3 regions of the Streptomyces sp. NPDC051180 genome follow, and region 1 is predicted to be linked to each of the others. Evidence: riboswitches for the same ligand, from Rfam matches in the RefSeq annotation. Region 1 holds a riboswitch; each other region holds the start of a gene.
What was found. Region 1 has a riboswitch for cobalamin ahead of AB0424_RS01795 (energy-coupling factor ABC transporter permease). Riboswitches for the same ligand answer to the same signal wherever they lie in the genome.
Positions count from the first base shown of each region.

Region 2: linked by a shared signal. The riboswitch ahead of cobN (cobaltochelatase subunit CobN) and the one ahead of AB0424_RS01795 (energy-coupling factor ABC transporter permease) in region 1 are both predicted to bind cobalamin.
Region 3: linked by a shared signal. The riboswitch ahead of AB0424_RS03765 (cobalamin biosynthesis protein) and the one ahead of AB0424_RS01795 (energy-coupling factor ABC transporter permease) in region 1 are both predicted to bind cobalamin.

Region 1 covers NZ_JBFBBC010000001.1:402,143-409,813, forward strand. Annotated here, with positions in the region: gene AB0424_RS01775 (NADPH-dependent 2,4-dienoyl-CoA reductase) at 1-882, opposite strand, end outside; gene AB0424_RS01780 (ATP-binding cassette domain-containing protein) at 998-1,867, opposite strand; gene cbiQ (cobalt ECF transporter T component CbiQ) at 1,864-2,613, opposite strand; gene AB0424_RS01790 (energy-coupling factor ABC transporter substrate-binding protein) at 2,620-3,036, opposite strand; gene AB0424_RS01795 (energy-coupling factor ABC transporter permease) at 3,042-3,740, opposite strand; cobalamin riboswitch at 3,769-4,004, opposite strand; gene AB0424_RS01800 (PTS fructose transporter subunit IIA) at 4,055-4,447, opposite strand; gene dhaL (dihydroxyacetone kinase subunit DhaL) at 4,474-5,172, opposite strand; gene dhaK (dihydroxyacetone kinase subunit DhaK) at 5,204-6,196, opposite strand; gene AB0424_RS01815 (hypothetical protein) at 6,602-7,042, shown strand; gene AB0424_RS01820 (hypothetical protein) at 7,093-7,671, shown strand, end outside.
Region 2 covers NZ_JBFBBC010000003.1:113,136-120,806, forward strand. Annotated here, with positions in the region: gene AB0424_RS07235 (DoxX family protein) at 1-201, shown strand, start outside; gene abc-f (ribosomal protection-like ABC-F family protein) at 314-1,912, shown strand; gene cobN (cobaltochelatase subunit CobN) at 1,987-5,616, opposite strand; cobalamin riboswitch at 5,654-5,805, opposite strand; gene AB0424_RS07250 (cobalamin biosynthesis protein CobG) at 5,886-7,136, shown strand; gene AB0424_RS07255 (precorrin-8X methylmutase) at 7,133-7,671, shown strand, end outside.
Region 3 covers NZ_JBFBBC010000002.1:64,211-71,881, reverse strand. Annotated here, with positions in the region: gene cobO (cob(I)yrinic acid a,c-diamide adenosyltransferase) at 1-374, opposite strand, end outside; gene AB0424_RS03775 (putative cobaltochelatase) at 374-2,470, opposite strand; gene AB0424_RS03770 (cobyric acid synthase) at 2,526-4,034, opposite strand; gene AB0424_RS03765 (cobalamin biosynthesis protein) at 4,031-5,005, opposite strand; cobalamin riboswitch at 5,040-5,172, opposite strand; gene AB0424_RS03760 (hypothetical protein) at 5,294-5,515, opposite strand; gene AB0424_RS03755 (inorganic phosphate transporter) at 5,528-6,796, opposite strand; gene AB0424_RS03750 (hypothetical protein) at 7,184-7,671, shown strand, end outside.

The sequences.
Region 1 (7,671 bases):
GGGCGTGTTGATCCGGTTGCTGGTGACGAGCGGCACGGACACCGCGCCCATCAGCTTCTTCGTCACCCAGGTGTACGCGCCGCGCGGCACGGAGGTGGCGATGGTCGGGATGCGGGCCTCGTGCCAGCCGATGCCGGTGTTGATGATGGTCGCGCCCGCGGCCTCGATCTCCTTGGCGAGCCGGACGACCTCCTCCAGGGTGGAGCCGCCGGGCACGAGGTCCAGCATGGACAGGCGGTAGACGAGGATGAACTCCGCGCCGACCCGCTCGCGGATCCGGCGGACGATCTCCAGCGGGAAGCGGACGCGGTTCTCGTAGGAACCGCCCCAGCGGTCGGTGCGCTGGTTGGTCGCGGCCGCGATGAACTCGTTGACGAGGTAGCCCTCGGAGCCCATGACCTCGACGCCGTCGTAGCCGGCCTCCTTGGCGAGCTCGGCGCAGCGGGCGTAGTCCTCCACGGTCTGCTCGACCTCGGCGTCGGTCAGCTCGTTCGGCACGAAGGGGCTGATCGGCGCCTTGATCGCACTGGGGCCGACCAGGCCGGGGTGGTAGGCGTACCGGCCGAAGTGCAGGATCTGCATCGCGATCCGGCCTCCCTCGGCGTGCACGGCGTCGGTGATCAGCCGGTGCTCGGCGACCTCCTCGTCCGTGGTCAGCTTGGCGCCGCCGTCCCACGGCCGGCCGGCCTCGTTGGGTGCGATGCCGCCGGTGACGATCAGGCCGGCGCCGCCGCGCGCCCGCTCGGCGTAGAACGCGGCCATGCGCTCGAAGCCGTGCTCGGTCTCCTCCAGGCCGACGTGCATCGACCCCATGATCACCCGGTTGGGCAGGGTCGTGAACCCCAGGTCGAGCGGGCTCAGCAGGTGCGGGTACGGGGTCATCGGGGCGCCTCCTCGCGCAGGATCGTCGCCCTCAGTTCTAGGGGACCCGTCCGCCTTATGCAACTAGTTGCAGAAGAATCGGGGAGTGATGTCTACTACTCGGTAACCTCAAGGATCACAGGCTCCCCGCACCCGCCCACGCGTCCAGGTCCTCGGGCGTGCGGGGCTCCGGCGCGTCCGGGTCGAGCAGACCGCGGGCCCGGAGCAGCCGCGCCACCGCGGTGGCCCAGGGGCGGCGGAGCCGGGCGTCGGCGAGGAGCTCGTCGTCCGCGAGGAGGTCGGCGACCGGTCCGGTCCGCAGCCCCGCGGGGGAGAGGACGGCGGCCTCGTCGGCCCAGCGCAGGGCGAGGTCCACGTCGTGGGTCGCCATGACCACGGTCGTGCCGCCCTCGCGCAGCCGCCCCAGGGCGTCGAGCAGCCGCTCCTGGCCGTGGGGGTCGAGGCCGGCCGTCGGCTCGTCCATGATCAGGACCCGCGGCCGCATCGCCACGGCGCCCGCGATCGCGGCCCGCTTGCGCTGCCCGTACGAGAGCAGGTGCGTCGGCCGGTCCTCGAGGGCCACGATGTCCAGCGCCTCCAGGGCCTCGCGCACCCGCAGCCGCACCTCGTCCTCCGGCAGCCCCAGGTTCGTCGGCCCGAAGGACACGTCCTGGCCCACGGAGGCGGCGAAGAGCTGGTCGTCCGGGTCCTGCACGACCAGCTGCACGGTGGTCCGCAGCCGGGTCAGCCCGCGGCGGTCGTACGCCACCGGCGCCCCGTCCAGGAGCAGCGCGCCCCTCCCGCACTTCAGGCCGCCGCTCAGCAGGCGCAGCAGCGTCGTCTTGCCGCTGCCGTTGCGGCCCAGGAGCGCGATCGCCCGTCCCTCCGCCACCGCGAAGTCCACGTCCTCCAGGACCGGGGGCCCGTCCTCGTAGGCGAATCCCGCCCTCACCAGCTCCACGACGGGAGCCGGGCCCTGAGGCGTCGTCGGGTGCGGAGGCGTCACGGAAGGAACCTTTCGAGTACGAGGGTGAGGGCGACGAGGCCCCCGAGCAGCAGAGCCGTCGCCGCGAGGAACCGGCGGGAGACGGCGCACGCGGGCACCAGCACCCGGAGCGTCCCGTCGTACCCCCGGCCGGCGAGCCCCGACTGCAGGCGCTGCGCCCGGTCGAAGGCCCTGACGAAAGTGGTCGCGCCGAGGCCCGCCAGCGAACGCCAGGTCGCGGCCCGGCTGGTGTGCCCCAGCCGGGCCGCCTGCGCCTGCCGGATCCTGGCCAGCGAGTCGAGCAGCAGGAAGATGATCCGGTACATCACCAGGGCCACGTCCACCACCGGCGCCGGCACCCCCGCCCGGACCAGCCGGGGGAGGACGTCGGACACCGGCGTCGTGAACGCGAACAGCAGCACCCCGAGCGAGGCCGACGAAGTACGCAGCAGCAGCTCGACCGCGTGCGCCGGGCCGTCCGGCGCGAGCGCCACCGGCCCCCGGGCCCCGCCCACCTCGAAGAGCAGCGGAACCGCGCCCGTGACACAGAAGCCGAGCGGCACGCGGAACGCCCGCCACAGCTGACGGCCCGCCACGCCGGCCGGACCGAGCAGCACCCCGAGCGTGGCCGCCGCCACGAGCACGGCGCCCGGCCACGGCGGCAGACACACCGCGCACAACGTCAGACCGAAGCCGAGCAGCGCCTTCTCGGCGGGATGGCGGGCACGCCAGCGGCTGCCGTGCGCCGCCGCGTCGATGGGCAGCATCGGCGGCTACGCGTCCCGGCCGGGGACGGGGGCGTCGGCTCCGGCGGCACCGTCCTTGCCCGTGTCGCCCGCGGAGCGCTTCTCGGCGGCCCGCTGCTCGCCGTCGCCCGCGGCCGACGCGGCCCGCGCAGCGCCCTGGCGACGGCCGCGACGCAGACCGAAGTAGTACGCCAGGACGCCGGCGCCCAGTGCGGCCTGGAGGGCGAACAGGGCAGACTCGATCTCCCCGGAAGGAGGTTCGTACAGGGGGCTGAACCAGGGCTCGTAGTCCGGGTGGAGCTCGGTGATCGCGGTCTCCGCCTCGGCGTCGGCCCCGGTGAAGGGCTCCTCCTTGTGGTCGCCGAGGCCCAGCACGAGCGGCAGCACCGCGAGCGCCGCGACGGCGAGGAGCAGAAGGGCGTTGATCCTGGTGTTCCGGCTGATCCTGCTCATCGTGCGGCCGCCTCCTCGTGGCGCTCGGCGGACCGCGGGGCGAGGACGCCGAGACGGGTCAGCTCGCCCTTGCTCGACTGGGTCAGCAACCGCATCACGAGCACGGTCAGCAGGCCCTCGCTCACCGCCAGCGGGATCTGCGTCACGGCGAAGATGCCGCCGAACTTGGCCAGCGCCCCCGCGATGCCGCTGCCCGGGTCGGGGAAGGCCAGCGCCAGCTGCACACTGGTCACGCAGTACGTCGAGAGGTCGGCGACGAACGCGCCGAAGAAGACGGCGACCATCAGCGGCGCACCGAACCGGCGCACCAGCCGGTAGGTCCCGTACCCCGCCCAGGGCCCGACGATCGCCATCGAGAACGCGTTGGCGCCGAGCGTGGTGAGGCCGCCGTGGGCGAGCAGCAGGGCCTGGAAGAGCAGGGTGATCGTCCCCAGGACCGCCATGATCGGCGGCCGGAACAGGATCGCGCCCAGGCCCGTGCCGGTCGGGTGGGAACAACTGCCCGTCACCGAAGGCAGCTTGAGCGCCGACAGGACGAACGTGAAGGCGCCGGAAGCGCCGAGCAGCAGGGTGGACTCGGGGTTCGCGCGCACCTCGCGGGTCAGGGAGCGCACCCCGTGGACGACGAACGGGGCGGCCGCGACGCCCCAGGCGGCGGCGTGCGCAGGGGGAAGGTACCCCTCGGCTATATGCATGGTCGGAAGACCCTCTCCAGCACCTCGTGGATGGACAACGCACCCTGGCCGGTCTCCTGGCTGACGGTCATGCCGTCCGACTCCGCCTTCCCACACCGCGGCGGTCTCCCGTCGCGGTCCAGTGGCTTCCCCGAGGGTGTTCCCCGCGGAGGTGGAGCCGGACCTCCCGATCACAGTGGCGAGGGCCGCACCGGTACTGCACCGGTTTCCCGTACACCAAGGCCCTGCGACATTAGTGCGTTGACCAGGTACATCACAACACGGTCGCCACCCGGTGCGGCCTCTCCGTCACTCCGCGCACCCGCCGCCGGAGGTCACTCCTTGCGGTAGGAGTACGCCTCCGAGGCCGCTGCCGCCACCGCGTCGAGGTCCCCGCCGGCGCTCGCCGTCACCAGCGCCGCCACCGCTCCCTCGACGAACGGCGCGTCCACCAGACGGGATTCCTCCGGGAGTTCGTCGCCCTCGGCGAGCAGCGCCTTCACGGTGAGCACGGCGCTCCCCAGATCGACCAGGAGCGCCACCCCCGCCCCGCGGTCCACGGCCTGCGCCGCCGCCGAGATCAGCTCCGCGCTCGTCCCCAGCCCGCCGTCCGGCAGGCCGCCCGCCGCAGCCAGCGGCGCGAGGTCCCCGCCGCCCGCGAGCCCCGCGGCCAGCTCGGCGACGGCCGCCGCGACCGCCGAGCTGTGCGAGACGAGCACGATACCCACGGGCGCGGCCCCGCCCCCCGCCGGGCTCACGACGCCTCCCCGGCGCCGTGCCCCTCCCCGACGCCCCGGTCCGCGGCGCTCGCGTTCCCGGACGCCGGGTTCCCGGCCGACAGGCCCTCGGCCGCCGCCGTCTCGGCGAGCGCGGCGAACAGCAGGGCCGACGACGTCGCCCCCGGATCCTGGTGCCCCGTCGAGCGTTCGCCGAGGTAGCTGGCCCGGCCCTTGCGCGCCCGCAGGGGTACGGTCGCCAGCGCGCCCTCGTCCGCGGCGGCGCGGGCCGCCGCGAACGAGGTCCGCAGGCCCTCCACCGCCGGAGTCAGCGCGTCCAGCATGGTCTTGTCGCCCACCTGGGCACCGCCCAACCGGGACACGGCGGCCACCCCGGAGTCCAGCGCCTCCGCCAGCCGCTCCCGGGTGACCCCCTCGTCCTCGCCCAGGGTCTTCCCGGCGCTCCGCAGCAGGGTTCCGTACAGCGGGCCCGACGCGCCGCCGACCGTGGAGATCAGCTGTCGCCCGGCGGCGGTGAGCACCGCGCCGGGCGTCGCCGGCGGCTCCTTCGCCAACAGGTCCGTGACCGCGGCGAAGCCGCGCCTGAGATTGGCGCCGTGGTCGGCGTCCCCGATCGCCGAGTCCAGCTCGGTGAGCCGGTCCGCCTCCCGGTCGACGGCCCCGGCGACCGCGTCCAGCCAGCGCACCAGGAACGCGGCGCCGAAGGTCTCCGTCATGCCCGCTCCCTCGTCCGTACCCACCGCCGCCTCACCGGCCCCAGCGCAGCGCGGCCGTCTCGACCGGCGCGTCCCACAGGCGGAGCAGCTCCTCGTCCACCTCGCACAGGGTCACCGAGCAGCCGGCCATGTCGAGGGAGGTCACGTAGTTCCCCACCAGCGTCCGCGCCACCGGCACGCCCCGCTCGGTGAGCACCCGCTGCACCTCCGCGTTGAAGCCGTACAGCTCCAGGAGCGGTGTCCCGCCCATCCCGTTGACCAGCGCGATCACCGGGCCGTCGGGGTTGAGGTCCTGGACGACCGCGTCCACGGCGAAGTCCGCGATCTCCCGCGAGGTCATCATCGCCCGCCGCTCCCGGCCCGGCTCGCCGTGGATGCCGACGCCCAACTCCAGTTCTCCGGCCGGGAGATCGAAGGTCGGTCTGCCCTTGGCGGGAGTGGTGCAGGCGCTCAGCGCCACGCCGAAGGACCGCGACCGCGCGTTGACCCGGCGTGCGATCGACTCCACCCGCTCCAGCGGGGCGCCCTCCTCGGCCGCCGCGCCCGCCATCTTCTCGACGAACAGCGTGGCCCCGGTCCCGCGCCGCCCCGCCGTGTACAGACTGTCCGTCACCGCCACGTCGTCGTCGACCAGAACCTTGGCGACCTGAATGCCCTCGTCCTCCGCGAGCTCCGCCGCCATCTCGAAGTTCAGCACGTCACCGGTGTAGTTCTTGACGACGAACAGGACCCCGGCACCGCTGTCCACCGCCGCAGCGGCCCTCACCATCTGGTCGGGGACCGGCGAGGTGAAGACCTCCCCGGGACACGCCGCCGCCAGCATCCCGGGCCCCACGAACCCCCCGTGCAACGGCTCGTGCCCCGACCCGCCCCCCGACACCAGCGCCACCTTCCCCGCCACCGGCGCGTCCCGCCGCACCACCACCCGCCGCTCCACGTCCACGGTCAGCTCGGGGTGCGCGGCTGCCATCCCCCGCAGCGCGTCGGCGACGACGGTCTCGGGAACGTTGATCAACATCCTCATGGGTACCTCCTGGTGAGACGGGCAGGGAAGCTGCTGGGCAGTGTCTTTGCAGGTCAGGGCAGGTGAGGCAAGTGATGGATCGTGGCGGTTCGAGGCGGCGAGAGGCTGTTCCGAGCGGTACTGACGCCGACTCGATGCCGACTTCCCTGGTACACCATCAGGTCAGGGAGCCGCGTCCGGCCTTTGCGAGTGCGCATCATGGCGTCATTATCGGCGCGAGATCGTGAGCGCGCACGGGTGCGTGGGGCACTCCTGGTCGTGGCTGAGCACGACCTCCCGTAACGGCCGCCGCCCGGGCAAGCGCATCGCGAATCAGCCACTCCAACGCCCTCTGACCCGATCCAACTTTCTGTATGCAGCACCCGTTCCGTAAGTTATTTGAGGGACCATCAACGGGGGAGACGCATGGCTTGGGACGAATGGGAGCAGATCAAGGCGGGCGCGGAAGCCGGGCCGTCCGCGTCGATGCGGCTGAACCAGGTCGCTCCGGCGGCGGGAGGCGGCGGTTCCGGCAAGCCGGACCTGGCCTCCAGCCCGGCCGCCAAGAAGGCGGCGGCGAAGGCGATCGACGACGACCTGGAGCCGGGGGTCACGAAGGACGGCAAGCACGCTGCCGAGACCACGAAGGACGCGGCCAGGGCGTTCGGGGCGAAGGACGGCCACGGCTGGGACACCTCCGGTGCGCTGAGGAGAGCCCACGAGACGTGGGAGAAGCAGGTCAAGATGCTGCTCGGGCGCCTGTCCTCGGAGAAGCAGGCCCTCAGTGCGACCGGCATCAGCGTGCAGAACAACGAACTCGACATCGCCGCCCGGCTGGCCCGCCAGTCGCGGATCCAGGGCATCTGACGGACCGGCTGACCGGTCTCAGGGGAGTCATGCCGACCTATCACGAAGCCATGAGCACCGACCTGTCCACGCTGACCGCCGCCGCGGGCACGTGGGAGGAGATGGCCGCCAAGTTCAAGACACTCGAGGACCAATACGAGAAGGACGTCCACGGCGTCTCGCTCGGCGAGTCCTGGATCGGACTGAGCGCGAACGCCGCCAATGCCAGGTTCACCGTCACGCTCAAGGAACTCCAAGGAGCGCAGAAGGAGGCGAAGGCGGTCGCACGCATCCTGCGTGACGCGCACACCCAGCTCACCGACCTCCGCAACCGGCTCAAGACGATCCGTGAGGACGCCGTCAAGGCCGGCATGCGCGTCTCCGACCAGGGCGCGGTCGCCTTCGACACGGAACGGCTCACCCAGACCGAGCGCACGGCCTACGTCCACGACCCCGACTTCCAGCAGACCGCCCGCACCCAGGCGAACGAGTGGGCCGAAAAGCTCGTCCAGGCGGTCAAGGCGGTCACCGACGCCGACGACGGCATCCGCCTCGCTCTCGACGCCGCCGTCCTTGACTCCGACCCCATGGACGGCACCTTCAACGGCTTCAACCGGAACCCCCAGGCCAGCCCCTACCCCTCCCTGGAG
Region 2 (7,671 bases), on a different contig from region 1:
GCGAAGGCGGCGGGCGCGCTCGGCCTGCTCGCGGGGCTCGTCGTCCCGGCGCTCGGCGCGGCCGCGGCCGCGGGCCTGGTGCTCTACTTCGCCGGCGCCGTCATCGCCCACCTGCGCGTGAAGGACTTCGAACTGGCTCCGGCGGCGGTGCTCACCCTGATCTCGGCGGCCGCCCTGACCCTGCGCCTGATCTCCGCCTGACGGGCAGCCAACGATACGAGACGTATCGTCTTGTCAACGCTTCCTTCGTGCCGTACGGTCGAGAACGCGAGACGGACCGTCTCGCCACTCCCCGACGGCAGGAGGCGGCCCCTTGTTCCATGTCCGATTCAGCGAGGTCGGCAAGCGCTACGACGACCGGTCCGGGCGGAACCGGACCGTGCTCGACCGGGCCTCGTTCACCGTCCGCCCCGGCGAACGGCTCGGGATCGTCGGGGACAACGGCTCGGGGAAGTCGACCGTGCTGCGGCTCCTCGCCGGCGTGGAGACCCCCGACAACGGCACCGTGACGGTCGAGTCCCCCGGCGGGACCGGCCACCTCGCCCAGACCACGGACCTCCCCGCGACGGCCACCGTCGGCGACGCCGTCGACCGGGCCCTCGCGGACGTCCGGGAACTGGAGCGGGCGATCGGGGCCGCCGAGGCGCGGCTCGCCGTCACCGGGGACCTCGCGGGATACGCGGAGCTGCTCGCCGCCTACGAGGCGCGCGGCGGCGCCGACGCCGACCGGCGGGTGGAGACGACGCTGCGGCGGCTCGGGGAGCCCGGCCCGCTCGACCGGGACCGGCCCCTGGCGACCCTCTCCGGCGGACAGCGGTCGCGGCTCGCGCTCGCCGCCGTGCTCGCCGCCGAGCCCGAGCTCCTGCTGCTCGACGAGCCGACGAACGACCTCGACGACGAGGCCGTGGACTGGCTGGAGGACCGGCTGCGCGCCCACCGCGGCACGGTCGTCGCCGTCTCCCACGACCGGGTCTTCCTCGACCGGGTGGCCACCGCCGTCCTGGAGGTCGACGAGGACCGCCGCACCGTGCGCCGGTACGGCGACGGCTACGCCGGTCACCTGGCCGGACGCGCCGCCGAACGGGCCCGCCGGCAGCGGGCGCACGAGGAGTGGCGGACCGAGCTCGCCCGGTACACGGCCCTCGCGGACGCCCACGTCGACCGCTTCTCCGCGATCCCCCGCAAGGCCCCGGCGGCGTTCAGCGGGGCGGGCGCCTTCCGCGCCCGGTCACGGGCGCACGGGACGATGAGCCGCATCCGGGCGGCCCGCGAACGGCTGGCCCGGCTCACCGCCCATCCCGTGCCCGCGCCTCCCGAGCCGCTCCGGTTCCGGGCGGAGCTGGTGGGCGAGGGCGGCCCCGTCGACCTGGCCGGCGTGCGGGTGGACGGGCGGCTCCGGCTGGACGCCCTCCGCCTCGACGCGGGCGAACGGCTGCTGGTCACGGGCCCGAACGGCGCCGGGAAGACCACCCTCCTGAAGGTCCTGGCGGGCGAACTCGTCCCGGACGCGGGCACGGTGCGGACACCGGCCCGCGTCGGGACGCTCCGCCAGGAGACGGCCCCGCCCACCGACCCCCGTACGGTGAGCGTGGCCTTCGGAGAAGACCGCGCGGACGAACTGCTCGCCCTCGGGCTCTTCTCCGCCCGGGACCTGACGACCCCCGTCCGGTGCCTGTCGACCGGACAGCGGCGGAAGCTGGAGCTGGCCCGTCTGGTGACGTCACCGGCCGACCTGCTCCTCCTCGACGAGCCGACCAACCACCTCGCACCGGCTCTGGTGGAGGAGATCGAGGCCGCGCTCGCGGAGTACCGGGGCACGCTGGTCGTGGTCAGTCACGACCGGCGGCTGAGGCGGGGCTTCCGGGGCCGCCGCCTCGAACTGGCCCCGGCCCCGGGCCTCGTGAGGACCTGAGGTCCCTCGGGCCCGGATCGGCCCCGGGTCCGGATCGGCCCCGGGTCCGGGCCCGATCCGGGCCCCGGCCCGTCCTAGTCCTCGTCCTCGTCCGAGCCCTCCAGGTCGCCCTCGGTCTCCAGGTACACCTGGCGCAGGGCGGCCAGGGTCTCCGGGTCGGGCTTCTCCCACATGCCGCGGGACTCGGCCTCCAGGAGCCGCTCGGCGATGCCGTGCAGGGCCCAGGGGTTGGCCTCCTTCAGGAACGCCTGGTTCGCCGGGTCGAGGACGTACTCCTGCGTGAGCTTGTCGTACATCCAGTCGGCGACCACGCCCGTCGTGGCGTCGTACCCGAAGAGGTAGTCGACGGTGGCCGCCAGCTCGAAGGCGCCCTTGTAGCCGTGGCGGCGCATGGCCTCGATCCAGCGCGGGTTGACCACGCGGGCACGGAAGACCCGGGAGGTCTCCTCGACGAGGGTGCGGGTGCGGACGGTCTCGGGGCGGGTCGAGTCGCCGATGTACGCCTCGGGGGCCGTGCCCTTGAGCGCGCGGACGGTCGCGACCATGCCGCCGTGGTACTGGAAGTAGTCGTCGGAGTCGGCGATGTCGTGCTCGCGGGTGTCCGTGTTCTTCGCGGCGACCGCGATCCGCTTGTACGCCGTCTCCATCTCGGCCCGGGCCGGGCGGCCTTCGAGCCCGCGGCCGTAGGCGTACCCGCCCCACACCGTGTACACCTCGGCGAGGTCGGCGTCGGTGCGCCAGTCGCGCGAGTCGATCAGCTGGAGGATGCCCGCGCCGTACGTCCCGGGGCGGGAGCCGAAGATGCGGGTCGTGGCGCGCCGCTCGTCGCCGTGCTCGGCGAGGTCGGCCTGCGCGTGCGCCCGGACATAGTTGTCCTCGGCCGACTCGCCCTCCAGGCCGGCGACGAGCCGTACGGCGTCGTCGAGAAGGCCGATGACGTGCGGGAACGCGTCACGGAAGAAGCCGGAGATGCGCAGGGTGACGTCGACGCGCGGGCGGCCCAGCTCGGCGAGCGGGATCGGCTCCAGGCCGTTGACGCGGCGGGACGCCTCGTCCCACAGGGGACGGACGCCGAGCAGGGCGAGGGCCTCGGCGACGTCGTCGCCCGCGGTCCGCATCGCGCTGGTGCCCCACAGGGAGAGGCCCACCGAGGTCGGCCACGCGCCGTTGTCGGTGCGGTAGCGCTCCAGGAGGGAGTCGGCGAGCGCCTGGCCGGTCTCCCAGGCGAGCCGGGACGGCACGGCCTTGGGGTCGACCGAGTAGAAGTTCCGGCCGGTCGGCAGGACGTTGACCAGGCCGCGCAGCGGGGAGCCGGACGGCCCGGCCGGGACGAAGCCGCCGTTCAGGGCGTGCACGGCGTGCGTCAGCTCGTCGGTGGTGGCGGCGAGGCGCGGCACGACCTGCTCGCAGGCGAAGCGCAGGACGGACCGGACCTCCGGGCCGTACGCGGCGCCGACCGTCTCCACGGCGTCCGTCGACCAGTCGGCGGCCTCCATCGCCTCGACCAGCTCGCGGGCCTTGGCCTCCGCCTCGTCGGCGGTGGTGCGGGTGGCGGCCGACTCGTCGAGGCCCAGGGCCTCGCGCAGGCCGGGCAGCGCCTGCGTGCCGCCCCAGATCTGGCGGGCGCGCAGGATGGAGAGGACCAGGTTGACCCGGGCCTCGCCGGCCGGGGCGCCGCCGAGGACGTGCAGGCCGTCGCGGATCTGGGCGTCCTTGACCTCGCACAGCCAGCCGTCGACGTGCAGCAGGAAGTCGTCGAAGCCGTCGTCCTCCGGGCGCTCCTGGAGGCCGAGGTCGTGGTCGAGCTTGGCGGCCTGGATCAGCGTCCAGATCTGGGCGCGGATCGCGGGCAGCTTCGCCGGGTCCATGGAGGAGATCTGCGCGTACTCGTCGAGCAGCTGCTCCAGGCGCGCGATGTCGCCGTACGAGTCGGCGCGGGCCATCGGCGGCACCAGGTGGTCCACGAGCGTGGCGTGGACGCGGCGCTTGGCCTGGGTGCCCTCGCCCGGGTCGTTGACGAGGAAGGGGTAGACGAGCGGCAGGTCGCCGAGGGCGGCGTCGGGGCCGCAGGCGGCGGACAGTCCGGCGTTCTTGCCGGGCAGCCACTCCAGGTTGCCGTGCTTGCCGAGGTGGACCATGGCGTCGGCGCCGAAGCCGCCGTCCTCGGCGCGGGCGGCGATCCAGCGGTAGGCGGCCAGGTAGTGGTGGGACGGCGGGAGATCGGGGTCGTGGTAGATCGCGATCGGGTTCTCGCCGAAGCCGCGCGGCGGCTGGATGAGGACCAGCAGGTTCCCGCGGCGCAGCGCGGCGAGGACGATGTCGCCCTCGGGGTTGCGGGAGCGGTCGAGGAACATCTCGCCGGGCGCCGGGCCCCAGTGCTCCTCGACGTGGGTGCGCAGCTCCTCGGGCAGGGTCGCGTACCAGCGCTTGTAGTCGGCGGCGGGGATGCGGACCGGGTTGCGCGCGAGCTGCTCCTCGGTGAGCCAGTCCTGGTCGTGGCCGCCGGCCTCGATCAGGGCGTAGATCAGCTCGTCGCCGTCGCCGGAGACCACGCCGGGGAGGTCCTCCTCCGGTCCGAAGTCGTAGCCCTCCTCGCGCAGCCGGCGGAGCAGGGCGACGGCGGAGGCGGGGGTGTCGAGGCCGACCGCGTTGCCGATGCGGGAGTGCTTGGTGGGGTACGCGGAGAGGACGAGCGCCAGCTTCTTCTCCGCGTTCGGGATGTGGCGGAGCCGGGCGTGCCGGATCGCGATCCCGGCGACGCGGGCCGCGCGCTCGGCGTCGGCGACGTAGGCGGGCAGGCCGTCCTCGTCGATCTCCTTGAAGGAGAACGGGACGGTGATGAGCCGGCCGTCGAACTCGGGCACGGCGACCTGGCTGGCGGCGTCCAGCGGGGAGAGGCCCTCGTCGTTCTCCTCCCACGCGGACCGCGAGCCGGTGAGGCACAGCGCCTGGAGGATCGGCACGTCGAGCGCGGCGAGCGCGCCCGCGTCCCACGCCTCCTCGTCGCCGCCGGCCTGGGCCTCGGCGGGCTTGGTGCCGCCGGCGGCGAGGACGGTGGTGACGATGGCGTCGGCGGTGCGCAGGGTGTCGACGAGTTCGGCCTCGGGGGCGCGCAGGGACGCGACGTACAGCGGCAGCGCGCGGGCGCCGGCGTCCTCGATCGCGTCGCAGAGGGCGCCGACGAAGGCGGTGTTGCCGCTCATGTGGTGGGCGCGGTAGTAGAGCACGGCGACGGTCGGGCCGTCGGTGCGGCGCGGGGTGCGGTCCAGCGGGCCCCAGGTGGGGGCGGCGGCCGGGGCCTCGAAGCCGTGGCCGGTGAGCAGGACCGTGTCGGAGAGGAAGCGGGCCAGCTGCTCCAGGTTGGCGGGGCCGCCGTGCGCCAGGTAGGCGTGGGCCTCGGTGGCGACGCCGACGGGGACGGTGGACGTCTCCATCAGCTGGGCGTCGGGGGCCTGTTCGCCGCTGAGGACGACGAGCGGCTTTCCGGTGGCGCGGATCGCGTCGAGCCCCTCCTGCCAGGAGCGGAGCCCGCCGAGGAGGCGGACGACGACGAGTTCGGCGTCGTCGAGGAGGCCGGGCAGGTCGGCGAGGGGAAGGCGGGCGGGGTTGGCGAAGCGGTACTCCACCGGGCCGCCTGCGGTCCCGGCGTTCGCCGCGCGGGCACTGAGCAGGTCGGTGTCGGAGTGCGACAGCAGCAGAAGCATGGCGTGCGCAGGCCCTTCCTCGGGGTTGTCCGCGCCCCGGGTGGTCGTGTGGATGGCGGGAGTTCCTGACTCACTCGTTCCGGGTCGTGCCGAGGCGCGGCCGGTACGGGCTCACAGTGGCGGGACCGCGCCGGATTCTCACCGGGCTTCCTCCCCGGGGTCCTGGGACCCCATGCCGTCTGCATAGTAGATCGTGCCGTCGGGGGGCCGGGGAGTCGGCAGGATCACACCCGGTGGTCGGTCGGTTTCCCGTGGGTATGCTCGCCGCCATGCCGCCCACCCCACCCCCGACGCCCGAACGGGGCGAACCTCGCATACGGGACCGTGGCGACGCCTGCCCCGGGGCGCTGCGCCTGCACGCGGCCGACGACGGTCGGCTGGCCCGACTCCGGCTCCCCGCAGGTCGTTTGACGCTCCGTCAGGCACAGGTCCTGGCCGACGCGGCGGAGGCCCTCGGCGACGGGCGGATCAGCGTCACCTCGCGCGGCAACGCGGAGCTGCGCGGCCTTCCGGAGGGGTGCGGGGCCCGGCTGGCGGAGCTGCTCGCCGCGGCGGACCTGCTGCCCTCCCCCACCCACGAACGCGTCCGCAACATCATCGCCTCGCCCACCGCCGGCCTCGGCGGACTCGGCCACGCCGACGTGCAGTTGTGGGCCCGAGGGCTGGACGCCGCCCTCTGCGCGGAGCCCCGGGCCGCGTCCCTTTCGGGACGGTTCCTGTTCGTCCTCGACGACGGCCGCGGCGAGGTCGCCGGCCTCGGCGGCGATGTGAGCTTGGTCGCAGAGCCGGACGGGACCGCCCTGCTGCGGCTCGGCCCGGCGGCCTTCCGGATCGACGCCGCCGACGCGGTCCCGGCCGCCCTCGTCGCCGCCCTCGCCTTCCTGGACGCCGCCGACGCGGCCGGCACCGGGGCCTGGCGGCCGCGGGAGCTGCCCGACGGCCACGTCCCGGAGTGGGCCGGGGCCCTGGCCCGCGCCGGAGTCGACGCGGAGCCCGTCCCCGTACCGCCGCCGCTCACCGTCTCCCCGCCGCCCGCCCCCGGGGCGCTCCCCGGCGGGCTGCACGTCCTCGCGCCGCTCGGCCGGCTGACCGCCGCCCAGCTCCGGGCCCTGGCGCCCGCCGCCGAACTCCGCCTCACCCCCTGGCGCGGGGTGGTCGTCGTGGACCCGGCGGACCCGGACGTCCCGACACCCGGGACCGCCGCGGAGCGGCTGCGGGAGCTGGAGCGCCAGGGGTTCGTCACCCGGCCCGGGGCGCCGGGGGCGGGGGTCACCGCCTGCACGGGTCGGCCCGGCTGCGCCAAGTCCCTCGCCGACGTCCGGGCGGACGCGCTCGCCGCGCCGGCGGGGCCGCTGCCCGTGCACTTCTCCGGGTGCGCACGCCGCTGCGGGCACCCGCACGGCGACTGGGTCGAGGTCCTCGCCACCGGCGAGGACGGCTATCTGGTGGACGGACTCCCCACCCCCCGCACCTCCCTGACCGAGGCGGTCGCCACCGCCCGCACGAACCCGACGAGATGAGCGAGAGCACCAGGATGTTCGACTACGAGAAGGACGGGGCGGAGATCTACCGCCGGTCCTTTGCCACGATCCGCGCCGAGGCGGATCTGGCGGGCCTGCCCGCCGACGTCGCCCAGGTGGCGGTCCGGATGATCCACGCCTGCGGCATGACCGACCTCGTACGCGATATCGCCTACTCGCCGCAGGTCGTCTCCCGCGCCCGCGAGGCGCTCCGGGCCGGCGCGCCGATCCTCTGCGACGCCCAGATGGTCGCCAGCGGGGTCACCCGCAAGCGGCTGCCCGCCGACAACGAGGTGATCTGCGCGCTCTCCGACCCGGCCGTGCCCGCGCTCGCCGCCGAACTCGGCACCACGCGCTCCGCCGCCGCCCTCGAACTGTGGCGGGACCGCCTCGAAGGCTCCGTCGTCGCCATCGGCAACGCGCCCACCGCCCTCTTCCACCTCCTGGAGATGGTCGCGAAGGGCGCCGGGAGGCCCGCCGCCGTCCTCGGCATACCCGTCGGCTTCATCGGCGCCGCCGAGTCCAAGGACGCGCT
Region 3 (7,671 bases), on a different contig from region 1:
TCCTCGGCGAGGTCCCGCTTGACCTGCTCCCAGCCCTCGCGGGCCTTGTCCTCGTGGGACTGCTCGCCCTCGGCGACCTCGCGCTGGATCCAGGACCAGCCCTCGCCCATCTTGTTCCAGGTGACCGTGCCGCCCTTGCCGGTCTCGCCGAGCGCCTTGAGGGCGTTCTCCTCGCCGACCCTCCACTTGGCGGACTTGACGAACTGGAACACCCCGATCGGCCAGCCCTGGTTCCAGGCGCGCAGCGCCATGCCGAACGCGGCGGTCGACTTCCCCTTGCCGACGCCGGTGTGCACCATCACCAGTGCGCGGTTGCGGCGCTGACGGGTGGTGAGACCGTCGTCGGGCACGACGGTCGGCTGTCCCTGCGGCATTAAGCGGCCCTCCATGCTGTCTGCGTTGTCTGTCCTGCTGCCTGTACGTCCCTGACGAGGCCGGCGATCGCATCGGCGCGCAGCTCGTCCAAGGTCACTGCGGTACCGCCGAGTTCACCGGCGAGCCGGCCGGCGAGCCCCAGCCGCACCGGCCCGGTCTCGCAGTCCACGACCACGCCGGCCGTCCCCTCGGCGGCGTGCAGCCGCGCGGCCCGGGCGGCGAGCGCCAGCGGATCCCCGCCGGCCCGGCCGCCCGTCGCCCGGCCGTCGGTGACGACGACGAGCAGCGGGCGCCGCGACGGGTCCCTCAGCCGCTCGACGCGCAGCACGTCGTGGGCCTTGAGCAGACCGGCCGCGAGCGGCGTGCGGCCGCCGGTCGGGAGCTGCTCCAGGCGGGCGGCGGCGGCGTCCACGGACGACGTCGGCGGCAGCGCCACCTCGGCGTCCCGGCCCCGGAAGGTGACCAGGCCGACCTTGTCGCGCCGCTGGTAGGCGTCGAGGAGCAGCGACAGCACCGCGCCCTTGACCGCGCTCATCCGCTGCCGGGCCGCCATCGATCCGGAGGCGTCCACCACGAAGAGCACTAGGTTGCCCTCGCGCCCCTCCCGGGTCGCCTGCCGCAGGTCGTCGCGGCGGACCACCAGACCGGGCCCGGACCGCCCGCGCGCCTTCTGGTGCGGAGCGGCGGCCCGCACGGTCGCCGACAGGTGCAGCTTGGTCAGCGCGCCCTTGGGGCGCACCGATCCCGTGGTCCTGCCGTGCTCGGTGCGCGCCCGGGAGCGGCGCCCGGCCGCGCCCTCGCCGAGCCCCGGCACGCTCAGCGTCCGCGTACGGAACGGCTCGGCGGCCTTGACGGCGGCGCGCTCGCCGGCGCCCGACCCGGAGCCCTGCGGCGCCGGCGCGGGGGCCTCCTCGGGTGCCGGCGCCTCCTCGGGTGCCGGTCCGTCCTCGGACGCCGGGAGCTCCTCGGGGGCCGGCCCCTCGCCCTGCGGCGGAATCCCGCCGCCCTCCGGACCGCCGCCGGGGCCCCCGTCCGGGCCGCCGTCACCGGGGCCGTCGGGCTCCGGGTCCTCGTCGGGCTCCTCGCCCTTGAACCGCTCCAGCGTCTCGTCGAGCTTGTCCTCGTCGAGGCCGGGCGCGTCGAACGGCGAGCGCCGGCGACGGTGGGGGAGGGCCAGCAGCGCGGCCTGGCGCACGTCCTCCGAGGTGACCTCGGTCCGTCCCGCCCACGCGGCGAGCGCGCTCGCCGTGCGGGCCATCACGATGTCGGCGCGCATGCCGTCCACCTCGAACGCGGCGCAGGTCGCGGCGATCTGGAGCAGCACGGCGTCCCCGAGGGCCACCCGCGGCAGCAACTCCCGCGCGGCGGCGATCCGTCCGCGCAGCTCGGCCTCCTCGGCCGCCCAGCGCCCGGCGAAGGCGGCCGGGTCGTCCTCGAAGGAGAGCCGGCGCCGCACGACCTCCACCCGCTGCTCGGGCACCCGCGAGGCGGCGACCTCGACGGTCAGCCCGAAGCGGTCGAGCAGCTGGGGCCGCAGTTCGCCCTCCTCCGGGTTCATCGTCCCGACCAGCAGGAAGCGTGCGGCGTGCCGCACCGAGACGCCCTCGCGCTCGACGTACGAGGAGCCCATCGCGGCCGCGTCGAGGAGCAGGTCGATCAGGTGGTCGTGGAGGAGGTTCACCTCGTCGACGTAGAGGATGCCCCGGTGGGCGTCGGCGAGGAGCCCCGGCTCGAACGCCTTCACCCCGTCCGCGAGCGCCTTCTCGATGTCGAGCGCGCCGACGAGCCGGTCCTCCGAGGCGCCGACGGGCAGCTCGACCATCCGGGCCGGCCGCGCCTCGGCCCCCAGGACCTCGTGCGGCCCGTCCGGGCAGCCGGGGTCGGGCGCGCCCGGGTCGCAGCTGAACCGGCACCCGGCGACGACCGGGACCTCCGGCAGCAGTTCGGCGAGGGCGCGGACGGCGGTGGACTTCGCGGTGCCCTTCTCGCCCCGCACGAGGACCCCGCCGACGGCCGGGCTGACGGCGTTCAACAGCAGCGCGAGCCGCAGGTCGTCCATGCCGACGACGGCGGTGAACGGATAGCGGGTGCTCATCGGGTGGTCCTCTCCTCGAATTCGGTCGGCTCGTGCCCCACGGGGCCGGCCCCCGTCACGGCGCACCCGGCGGGACGAACGGCAGCCCCGACGGCGCACCCCGCTCGATCAGCCGCAGCAGCGCGTCGGTGTCCGCGTGTTCCTCGATCAGGTCGCCGAGCCGGTCCAGCTGCTCCTCGCGCAGGGCGCCGAAGGACGTGTCGGGCGCCGGGACGAACCGCCGTCCCGCCGCCGCCGCGACCTCCCGCAGGAACGCCCTGCGGAAGCCGTCGCTCTCCAGGGAGCCGTGCCAGTGGGTGCCCCACACGGCGCCGACCCGGCAACCGTCCAGGAAGGGCTCCCCGCCCTCCACGGTCGCGACCCCGTGGTGGATCTCGTACCCCTCGACGCGCTCGCCGAGGGCCTCGCCGACCGGTCGGGCGAGGGTCTTCTCGCGGGCGAACCGGACGCGCACGGGCAGCAGCCCGAGGCCCTCGACGGCTCCGGCCCGGGACTCGACCTCGTCGTCGATGTGCTCGCCGAGGACCTGGAAGCCGCCGCAGACACCGAGCACCGGGCGGCCCTCGGCCGCGCGGCGGGCCAGTTCGCCGGCGAGCCCGCGCTCCCGGAGCCAGGCCAGGGCCTTGACGGTCCCGCGGGTGCCGGGGACGACGACCAGGTCGGCGTCGACCAGTTCCTCCGGCCGGTCCACGAACCGGACGACGACGCCCGGCTCGGCGGCCAGGGCGTCGACGTCCGTGAAGTTCGACATCAGCGGTACGGCGCAGACGGCGACCCGCAGCACGTCGGCGCCGACCGGCGGCGCGACGACGGACTCCCGGACGGTGCCGCGCAGCGAGACGCGCAGGCCGTCCTCCTCGTCGATGCCCAGCCCGTGCGCGTACGGCAGGACGCCGAAGGTCCGCCGCCCGGTCAGCCCGTGGAGCATGTCGAGGCCGGGTTCGAGCAGGGTGACGTCGCCCCGGAACTTGTTCACCAGGTAGCCGGCGACGAGGGCCTGGTCCTCGCGGCCCAGCAGCGCCGTCGTCCCGAAGAACTGGGCGAAGACCCCGCCCCGGTCGATGTCCCCGACCACCACGACGGGCAGCCGCGCGGCCCGCGCGATGCCCATGTTCACGATGTCCGTGCGCCGCAGGTTGATCTCGGCCGGACTGCCCGCCCCCTCGCAGATCACGGCGTCGTACATGCCCCGGAGTTCCTCCAGGCACGCCAGGACGGGTTCGAGGAGTTCCTTCTGCCGTCCCCCGTGGTAGCCGCGGGCGCTCAGTTCGCCGACCGGCTTTCCCATCAGGACGACCTGGCTGGAACGGTCGCTGCCGGGCTTGAGCAGCACCGGGTTCATCAGCGCGGTCGGCTCGACGCGGGCGGCCTGGGCCTGCATGGCCTGGGCCCGCCCGATCTCGGCGCCCTCGCGGGTGACGAAGGAGTTGAGGGACATGTTCTGTCCCTTGAACGGCGCCACCTTCAGGCCCTGGCGGACCAGCCAGCGGCAGATTCCGGCCGTCACCACGCTCTTGCCGGCGTCGGACGTGGTCCCGGCGACGAGCAGTCCGCCACCCCTCATGCGTTCCTCCGCTTCAGCGCGCTCACGATCAGCCGGCCGCCCACGCAGGCGGCCAGGGTCAGTCCGGTGACCCGGCGGGACAGCCGGACCGCCCGCTCGATGTCGGCGACCTCCACGGGCCGCCCCTCCCCGTTGAGCACGGGCCGGTGCTCGACCCGCCCGCCGTACGCGAGGGTCCCGCCGAGCCGCACGCCGAGGGCGCCCGCGAAGGCGGACTCGACGGGGCCCGCGTTCGGGCTGGGGTGCCGTGCCGCGTCCGCGCGCCAGACCCGTGCGGCTCCGCGCGGGTCGCCGCCCGCGACGGTGGCGAGGACGGCGGTCAGCCGGGCCCCGGGCCAGCCGGCCACGTCGTCCAGCCGCGCCGAGGCCCAGCCGAACCGGCGGTGGCGGGGGGACTTGTGGCCGACCATCGCGTCGAGGGTGTTGACGGCCCGGAAGCCCACGAGCCCCGGCACGCCCGCGACGGCGCCCCAGAAGAGGGCGCCGACCACGGCGTCGGAGGTGTTCTCGGCGACGGACTCCACGACCGCGCGGGCCATCGCGGGGCCGTCCAGGGCCTGCGGGTCGCGCCCGCAGAGGTGGGGCAGCCGCTCCCGGGCCACCTCCAGGTCCCCGGCCTCCAGCGCCCCGCCGATCGCGCGGGCCTCCCGGCCCAGGGTCGTCCCGCCGACCACGGCCCACACGGCGGCGGCGGTCAGGGCGACGGAGGCGGCGCGGCTGTCCTTGACCGCGCGGGCGGCGAGGGCGCCGGCCGCGGCCGTGGCGCCGGCGCAGACGGCGGTGTGCAGGGCGCCCCAGCCCCGGTGGTCGTGGTGGAGACGCTCCTCGACGGCGGCGGCCGCCCGGCCGAACGCGGCGACGGGATGTCCGCGGCGGGGGTCGCCGACCAGCCGGTCGACGGCGAGGCCGAGGGTCGCTCCGTACGCGAAGACACGGGTGGCTCTGGAAAGGCTGCGGCTGCGGCCGGGCATGGCGCAATGTCCTCACTCAGGGTCCGCGCCCTGGATCGACGTGACCGGCGGCGAGAGTTCCTGACTCCCGGACCCTGGGGATCCGGTCACAGTGGCGGGACCGCGCCGGATTCGCACCGGACTTCCTCTGCTGCCGCCGTAATGGCCTCGGCAGTCCACCACGGCCCGAGAACAGCCGTCAACTCACCGTTGACCTGCGTCGCGTCACTGTGCGGAGCACCACAAACACGAGGGCCGGGCGGTCCGCACCCGAAGGTGCGGACCGCCCGGCCGAGGTACCGGGGACCGTCAGGCGACGATCAGGTAGATGCCGTACGCCACGGCCGCCAGGCACAGGGCGAAGCAGGCGTACGCGCCGGTGCGGGCCAGGGCGGCGGAACCGCCCTGGGCGGCGGCCTGCTCCTGCTTGGAGAGGCCGATGACGCCGAGGGTGAAGAGGCCCACCAGGGCGACGGTCGCCACGAGGCTGACTCCGAAGACGGAGCCGAGGGCTGCCCAGTCGATCTTCATGTCGTTGGTTCCTTACACCGCTGCCGCGGGGGCGGGGGGAGCGGCCGGGTCCGTGGGAGCCGGCGCGGGGATGGTGGTCTTGAGGTCCGCGTCCGCGACCGCGGCGACGGAGCCGGCCGGCGGCGGGGTGACGGCGGCGATCGCCGTGGTCACCACACCCGCGGGCTCGGGGGCGTCGAGGTCGTCGGCGGTGACGTTGTGCTGGTCGACCGGCTTGCGGCGGGAGAGCGCCCAGATGACGGCCGAACCGGAGACCAGCAGGACCGCGACGGCGGCGATGCCCCAGGTGCCCTGCTTGGTCAGGAACTCGGCGCCGGCGCCGACCAGACCCGCGGCGGGCAGGGTCAGGCCCCAGGCGACGAACATCCGGGTCGCGGTCGACCAGCGGACGACGCCGCCCTTGCGGCCGAGGCCGGCACCCATCACGGCACCCGAGCAGGACTGGGTGGTGGAGAGGGAGAAGCCGAGGTGCGAGGAGGCCAGGATGACCGTGGCGGCGCTGGTCTGGGCGGCGAAGCCCTGCTGCGGCTTGAGGTCGGTGAGGCCCTTGCCCATGGTGCGGATGATGCGCCAGCCGCCGAGGTAGGTGCCGAGCGCGATGGCGACACCGGCGGAGACGACGACCCACAGCGGGGGGTTCGAGCCGGGGCTGACGACGCCCTGCGTGACCAGGGCGAGGGTGATGATGCCCATCGTCTTCTGGGCGTCGTTGGTGCCGTGGGCGAGGGAGACGAGACCGGCGGAGGCGATCTGGCCGACGCGGTAGCCCTTGGCGGTGTGCTTCTCGTCGGTCTTGGCGCCGATCTTGAACGTCAGCCGGGTGGCCAGCATCGCGGCGAGGCCGGCGACGATCGGCGCCGCGATGGCCGGGATCAGGACCTTGGTGACGATGGTCGGGGCGTTCACGGCGGACCAGCCGGCCGACATGACCGCGGCGCCGATGAGTCCGCCGAAGAGAGCGTGGGAGGAGCTGGACGGCAGGCCCAGGAGCCAGGTCAGCAGGTTCCACAGGATGGCGCCCACGAGCGCCGCGAAGATCACTTCTGTACGAATGCCCTCTTCGTTGATGATCCCGCCGGAGATCGTCTTGGCGACCTCCACGGACAGGAACGCTCCGACGAGGTTCAGCACGGCGGACATGGCCACCGCCGTCTTGGGCTTGAGAGCACCGGTCGAGATGGTCGTGGCCATCGCGTTGGCGGTGTCGTGGAAACCGTTCGTGAAATCGAACACGAGAGCTGTCACGACCACAATGGCGAGCAGCAGCGTGATGTGTTCCATTTACCCAGGCAATCGTTTGACGTCAGTGGCTCGACGAACGTAAGCAACCTGGGTGAACGGAAGATGAACTGGGGCGGGCGGCGTGGTGTCCCTATCCGGTGTCAAGAGATTCCGCTTGTCCTCCCAGAGGGTCGGCTGTCCACGATGCGGTCACCCCGCAACCCCGGGTAATCCGGTCCCTCCCCGGGCACGTATGACCTGCCCGGGTTCCTCCGCGACCGCCCCGTTCCGCTCCCCGGACGGAACCATCCGACCGGGGGACCCCGCCGGGGAGACCCATGTCACTCCCCTGGGTGGCGTCCGGAGGAGCGCACGCCGCCGCCGTCGGCCCCCCCGCCCGGCTCCGTCCGGTGGCACCCCGCCCGCACCCTGCCGACACTGGAGAGCGTGCGCCCGGCTACAGCGACGGCAGTGGCCGTCACCACTCTGATCGGTGCCGGCGCGGCCGCGGTCGCGGCCGGCCGGTACGCCAGCGACGTCGCCCTCAAGGCGCCGTCCGGACGACCCCTCCCCGGGGATCCACGCCTGACCGTGCACGCCACGGGCCCGGACCGGATCACCCTGACCCGCAGCCTCGCCTCGCTGCGCCCCGGCACGTACGGCATCGAGGCCCCCGGCCTGCACGCCGTCGTCGGCCCCGTCCTCGACCGCGTCCCGCACACCGCCGACACCGTCGTCCGGCGTCTGGAACGCGTCGAGCTCGGCACCCCCGGCCCCGGCAGCCGCGTCCGCCTCACCCCCCAGCTGCACCGGGGCACCCCGACCACCGCCCTCGGCCTGGCCCACGAGGACGTCGAGATCCCCGGCGAACTCGGCCCCCTGCCCGCCTGGATCGTGCACGGCCCGCGCAGCACCTGGGTGATCGCCCTGCACGG